Regions from separate parts of the Streptomyces sp. GQ60 genome, predicted to be linked through region 1. Evidence: predicted binding sites of a transcription regulator. Region 1 holds the regulator's gene; the other holds the start of a gene.
The links. Region 1 encodes HspR, which represses chaperone genes until heat shock. Its sites were predicted from a motif close to TTGAGNNNNNNNNNCTCAA; they were not measured.

Region 1 (3,404 bases):
ACATGGTCGGCTTCGTCCTCACTTGATGGAAATCTTCTCCCCCGCGTGTCAGACGATGGCTCATTCGGGCACGTCACTGCCACAGGGACGATGCATCATGTTCTTGCATGTTCAGGACCCTGGGGGGTGGAGATTTGCCCACAAACAACACAAAGGCGACACATCCTCACCCCGTCACGTCCATGTGCGCCGAGGGGACGCGGCTCTACACGGCGGCGCTGAGCACCGGCCGGGTGGCTCGCGGCGAGGTCGAGAACGCCCCCTGCCTGCTCGAATTCGCTCTCCTGCGGCCCGACCCCGATGACGCGAACCAGCTCCGCGCGGTTCCGCCGTCCGTCGCGCTCGCCCAGCGGCTCCATCCGCTCGAACGGGAGATTCAGGACCGGCGCCGGGACACCATAGATCTCACCGACGCATTCGAGCCGTTTCTGACCATCAGCGCCCAGAGCCCCGCGAACACCCACGCCATCACCGTGCTGGAGGGCTTCGACCAGATCCACACCGCCCTCGACCAGGCCACCGCCGAATGCCGGACCGAGGTGCTGACCGTACAGCCGGGCGGCGCGCGGTCCACGTCCGTCCTCACGGAGGCGCTGGAGCGCGCCGCTCCCCTCGTCAACCGCGGGGTCCGGATACGCACGCTCTACCAGCACACCGTGCGGCACAGTCAGGGCACGCTCGCCTACGTGGACCGGATCTCCGCGGGGAAGGTCGAGATCCGCACGCTCGAAGAGCTCATAGAGCGTCTCATGATCTTCGACCGCACGGTGGCTTTCATCCCCACGAGCGACGACCGCAAGACGGCCCTGGAACTGCGCCACCCCGGGCTGGTCGACTACCTCATCAAGGTGTTCGAGCAGTTGTGGCACCGCGCCGTGCCGCTGTCGGCGGAGGTGACCTACCAGCACACCCCCGGCGGCATCTCCGGCGTGCAGCGCTCCATCGCCCAGCTCCTCATCGAGGGGCACGTGGACGAGGCCATCGCGCGCCGGCTGGGGATGAACGTACGGACCTGCCGTGCCCACATCGCCAAGCTGGCGGCCTCGCTGGGCAGCGGCAGCCGGGCGCAACTGGGCTTCCTCATCGCCCGGTCGGGGATCCTGGAGGACCCGGACTCCCGGCCCTGAGGGCCGCGCCGGGGCCCTCAGGGCCCCGGTGGCGGACGCGGAAGGCCCCGCCCCGGGAACGGGGGCGGGGCCTTCTCCGCGCGTCCGTACGGGCGCGCTCAGCCCATCGGGCGCTTGGGCGCCGGCCGCCAGACGACCAGGGCACTGCCCGGCTGCGGAGGCTGGTACGGGACCAGGTCGCGCCGGTACGAGGCGTGCACCTGGGCCTCGCGCTGCTGGAGGACGGCGGCGGCGCCGTCCACGGCCGTCGAGAGCTCGGCCACGCGCTGCTGGAGCGCGGCGACCTGGTTCTCCAGCTCGATGATCCGCTTGATGCCGGCCAGGTTGATGCCCTCTTCCTGGGACAGCGCCTGCACCGTGCGGAGCAGTTCGATGTCACGGGCCGAGTAGCGCCGGCCGCGCCCGGCCGTACGGCCCGGGGAGACCAGGCCGAGGCGGTCGTACTGGCGCAGGGTCTGCGGATGCAGGCCCGAGAGCTGGGCGGCCACCGAGATCACGTAGACCGGGGTCTCATCGGTGAGCTGGTACTGGCTCCTACGGCGGCCGTCCATGTCATGCTCCCTTCGCGGACTCGAACAGCGCGGAGCGCGGGTCCTCGGACTCCGTCGCCTCGCGGTACAGCTCCAGGGCCTCGCGGGCCTTGTCGTTCAGCTCGGTCGGGACCGCGACCTCCACCGTCACGAGCAGGTCGCCGCGGGTGCCGTCCTTGCGGACCGCCCCCTTGCCGCGAGCCCGCATCGTGCGGCCGCCCGGGGTGCCCGGGGGCAGCTTCAGCGTCACCGAGGGGCCGTTCAAGGTCGGGACCTTGATGTCGGCTCCCAGCGCCGCCTCCGCGAAGGTCACCGGAACGGTCACCGTGAGGTTGTCGTCCTTGCGGCCGAAGACCGGGTGCGCGTCCACGTGCACGACCACGTACAGATCGCCGGCCGGGCCGCCGCGCTCGCCCGGAGCGCCCTTGCCGCGCAGCCGGATCCGCTGGGAGTCGGAGACCCCCGCCGGGATCCGGACCTGCATGGTCCGGGAACTGCGGGCCCGCCCGCTGCCCTTGCAGATGTCGCACGGGTTCTCGGCGATGAGGCCGCGGCCCTTGCAGTCCGCGCAGGGGTCGGTCAGCGAGAAGCCGCCGCCGCTGCCGCGCGAGACCTGGCCGGTGCCGACGCAGGTCGGGCACACGCGGGGCGTGCCGTTCTTGTCGCCGGTGCCGGAGCAGGCCTTGCAGGGCGACTGCGAGGACATCCGGAGCGGGACCGTGGCCCCGTCCACCGCCTCCGTGAAGGAGAGGGTGACCTCCGACTCGATGTCCTGGCCGCGGCGCGGCTGGGTACGGGTTCCCGCACCCGCGCCGGCGCCGCCGCGGTTGAACAGTCCGCCGAAGACGTCGCCCAGGCCGCCGCCGCCGAAGCCGCCGGCCGCGCCGCCCTGCGGCTGGCCTCCGAAGAGGTCGCCGAGGTCGAAGTTGAACGAGCCGCCGCCCCCGCCCGGGCCGGGGCGGAAGCCCCCGTTGCCGAACAGGGCGCGGGCCTCGTCGTACTCCTTGCGCTTCTTCGGGTCGCCGAGGATGTCGTTCGCCTCGGAGATCGACTTGAAGCGCTCCTCGGCCGAGGCGTCGCCCTTGTTGGCGTCCGGGTGGAACTCGCGGGCGAGCTTCCGGTACGCCTTCTTGATCTCGGCCTCGGTGGCGTCCTTCGGGACACCGAGGACCTTGTAGTAGTCCTTCTCGACGAAGTCCTTCGTGCTCATCCCCGGTGTCCCTCCTCTCGTCCTGCTCGTGCTTCTGGTCCTACACGTCGTACGAAGGGCGCCGCAGCTTCAGCCCTCGTCGGGGGCATCCGAGGCCTTGTCCGACGGGTCCGACGAGTCAGCCGAGTCCGCCGAGGACACGGTCTCCGCGGCCTCGGACTTCGGCGCCGCGCCCGGCTGGGGCTCGGCCACCGCGACCCGCGCGGGACGGATCGTACGCTCGCCGATGCGGTACCCCGGTTGCAGGATCGCCACGCAGGTGTCCTCGGTGACGTCCGGCGCGTACGAGTGCATCAGGGCCTCGTGGATCGTCGGGTCGAAGGGCTCGCCCTCCTTGCCGAACTGCTGCAGGCCCATCTTGGCCGCGGCGGTCTCCAGCGATTCGGCCACCGACTTGAAGCCGCCGACCAGCTCGCCATGTTCCCGCGCCCGGCCGATGTCGTCCAGGGTCGGGAGGAGCTCCGTCAGGAGGGACGCGACCGCGATCTCCTTGACGGCGATCCGGTCCCGCTCCACCCGGCGACGGTAGTTCTGGTA
Region 2 (3,404 bases), on a different contig from region 1:
GCTCAGGTCCAGTTCCACCTCCAGGTAGTGGTCCCGGAAGGTGTGGTTCTGGGCGGGGTCGAGGACTTCGAGCAGCGCCGCCGCAGGGTCTCCCCGGAAGTCGGAGCCGACCTTGTCGATCTCGTCGAGCAGGACGACCGGGTTCATGGACCCGGCTTCCTTGATCGCCCGTACGATCCGGCCGGGCAGCGCGCCCACGTACGTACGCCGGTGCCCGCGGATCTCGGCCTCGTCGCGGACTCCGCCGAGGGCCACGCGGACGAACTCGCGCCCCATGGCGTGGGCCACGGACTCCCCGAGGGAGGTCTTGCCGACGCCCGGAGGGCCTACGAGCGCCAGCACGGCCCCGCCCCGGCGCCCGCCGACGACGCCCATCCCGCGCTCGGAGCGGCGCTTGCGCACCGCCAGGTACTCGGTGATCCGGTCCTTCACGTCGCTCAGCCCGGCGTGCTCCGCGTCCAGCACGGCGCGGGCTCCCCGGATGTCGTACTCGTCCTCGGTCCGCTCGTTCCAGGGCAGTTCGAGCACGGTGTCCAGCCAGGTGCGGATCCAGGACCCCTCGGGGGACTGGTCACTGGAGCGCTCCAGCTTGTCGACCTCCTTGAGGGCGGCTTCCCGTACCTTCTCGGGCAGGTCGGCGGCCTCGACCCGGGCCCGGTAGTCGTCGGACTCCTCCCCGTCCTTCTCCCCGCCGAGCTCGCGCAGTTCCTTGCGCACGGCGTCCAACTGTCGCTTCAGCAGGAACTCCCGCTGCTGCTTGTCGACACCGTCCTGGACGTCCTTGGCGATGGACTCGGCGACGTCCTGCTCGGCGAGGTGGTCGCTGAGGGCCTTGATCGCGAGCCGCAGCCGGGCCACGGGGTCGGCCGTCTCCAGCAGCTCCACCTTCTGCTCGACGGTCAGGAACGGGGAGTACCCGGAGTTGTCCGCGAGGGCTCCGACGCCCTCGATCTGCTGCACCCGGTCCACCACCTGCCAGGCCCCGCGCTTCTTGAGCCAGCTCGTGGCGAGCGCCTTGTACTCCTTGACGAGCTCGGCGACGGCCCCGGGCAGCGGATCGGGCACCGCCTCGTCCACGCTCTCGCCCTCGACCCACAGCGCGGCGCCGGGGCCGGTCGTCCCGGCCCCGATACGGACCCGGCCGCGCCCCCGGATCAGCGCCCCGGGGTCCCCGTCGGACAGCCGCCCCACCTGCTCGACGGTCCCGAGCACGCCGGTGGCGGCGTACTTCCCGTCGATGCGGGGCACGAGGAGCACCTTCGGCTTGCCACCCGCGGCAGCGGCCTGCGCGGCCTCGACGGCACCCCGCACCTCGGCGTCGGACAGGTCCAGCGGAACGACCATCCCGGGCAGCACGACCTCGTCGTCGAGCGGCAGCACGGGCAGGGTGAGCGTTACGGACGTCGAAGCCATGATGTTCCCTCCGGCAGTGAAGTTGAGCTATGCCGACTCAATGCATGTGCGCGCCCCAATGTTCCCCGACACCCGTTCGCCGGGGGCGAACACGGGAAAAACCCAGGTCACCGCGTATGAAGGCGAGTTCGGGGCAGGGCCGCGCTCTCCGGAGGCCGGACCGAGGCCGGACCGAGGCCGGACCGAGGCCGGACCGAGGCCGGACCGAGGCCGGACCGAGGCCGGAGTCGGAGTCGGAGCCGGAGAGGCCGGGCCAGGAGCGGACGGGGCGGAAGCCGGAGGGGCGGCGGCCGTGGCGTTTCGGTGGCCGGGGATGCCGGGCAGGGGGGCGGCGCGGGCTGTCGGGAGGTCCGGGATCCCGCCCGGCTTCGGGCTGACTGCCTAACTGCCCTGTACGACCGGCCGGTCCGGGGACGGGGTGCCCCACTCGCTCCAGGAGCCGTCGTACACCGCGAGGTCCTCGTACCCGGCGAGGTCGGCGCCGAGGGCGAGCACGCAGGCGGTGACCCCGGATCCGCAGCTGAAGTACAGCCGCTCCCGCGCTCCCGCCGCCGCCCCGAAGGCCGCGCGGAGCTCCGCGGCGGGGCGCATCAGGCCGTCGGGGCGCTGCAGTTCGCCGAACGGGAGGTTGACCGCGCCCGGCATGTGGCCCCCGCGCAGGCCCGGACGGGGTTCGGGGGCGGTGCCGGCGAAGCGTTCGCGGGTCCGGGCGTCGAGCACCGCGGCGGCCGGATCGGCCAGGGCCGCCGAGACGGTGGCCGCGTCCACCAGCAGCCCGGCGCGGGGCCGGGCCGTGAAGGAGCCGTGCGGGCCCTCGTACTCCGGCCGGCGCTGCTCCACCGGCCGCCCCGCGGCGAGCCAGGCCGGCAGCCCGCCGTCGAGGACGGCCACCCGGTCGAAGCCCATGGCGCGCAGCATCCACCAGGCGCGGGCGCTGGAGTAGATCCCGGCGCCGTCGTACGCGACGACCGTACTGCCGTCGTCGACGCCGAGGGCGCGCATCGCCGCGGCGAAGGCGGCGGGGCCGGGCATGGTGTGCGGGGCGGCGGCGGTGTGGTCGGACAGCGCGCCGTCCAGGTCGAAGGGGCGGGCCCCCGGGATCCGCCGGCCCGTGTCGCGGTGTGCCCCGACGGAGGCGTCGAAGACGACGAGTCCGGGTATGCCGAGTCGCTCCGCGAGCCAGGCGCCATCGACGAGCGGACCGGGCGGCACGAGGGAGTCGGGGCGGGGGCGGGCTGCGTCCATGGGGCACCTCCGGCAGAAGTCGGCGGGCCCCGGTGAGGTCGGCGGCCCGCCGCCCATCCTCCCTCCTGCGTTCCCCCTTCCTGCGAACGCTCCGGCTTTCGGCGCGCGTTGCCACGACAGGCGGCCGGGAGGCGAGCCCGACCGGTCGACGCAGACCGCGCTCGCGCACCCGCCGCGGAGTGGACCTGGGAGGGGAACGGCGGGACCGGACCGGGCCGGTGGACCAGGGGAAGGAACCGCAGCCCCGGAGCGGGACCCTCGGCGCCGCCGAGAGCTACGGGCAGTCGCCCGGCCGGGCGAAGAGGGCCACGCGGGCGCCGCGCACGTCCTCCACCGCGCACAGGTCGAAGGAGGAGACCAGGGTCTGGCGCTTCACCGCCTCGGCCGGGTAGCCGTCCAGCGGCTGCCCCACCGGGTCCAGCAGGGCGACCACCCGGTCGACGGCCGGGTCGAGCAGGGCCGCCTGGATCTCCTCCGGAGTCCGCTCCACGCCCTGGAGGCTCCGCGAAGCCGCCGGGGTGCGGGACAGGGCGAGGTCGCGCAGGGCTCCGTAGGCCTCCGGCGAGGACAGCAGCCATTCGCGCCGCCGCGAGGGGAGGAAGAGCACCGCGTCGCCCGGGCGCGCGAGTTCGTTGACGGCCGCGGCCACGGCCCGCGCGTCGTCCTTGCGGCTCTCCGGGGTACGCAGCCACGCGGACCAGCACCCGACGGGGACGAGCAGGACCCCGACCAGCGGCCACACCCAC

Region 2: a site for HspR is predicted at 1,436-1,454, ahead of lon (endopeptidase La). Genes of this name have one in related genera too.

What each region holds. Positions count from the first base shown of each region.
Region 1 covers NZ_JCAXEG010000027.1:13,434-16,837, forward strand. Annotated here, with positions in the region: gene AC6CKD_RS35230 (helix-turn-helix transcriptional regulator) at 108-1,127, shown strand; gene AC6CKD_RS35235 (heat shock protein transcriptional repressor HspR) at 1,226-1,678, opposite strand; gene dnaJ (molecular chaperone DnaJ) at 1,680-2,867, opposite strand; gene grpE (nucleotide exchange factor GrpE) at 2,937-3,404, opposite strand, start outside.
Region 2 covers NZ_JCAXEG010000001.1:830,968-834,371, reverse strand. Annotated here, with positions in the region: gene lon (endopeptidase La) at 1-1,413, opposite strand, end outside; gene AC6CKD_RS03895 (sulfurtransferase) at 1,795-2,658, opposite strand; gene AC6CKD_RS03890 (hypothetical protein) at 2,933-3,404, opposite strand, start outside.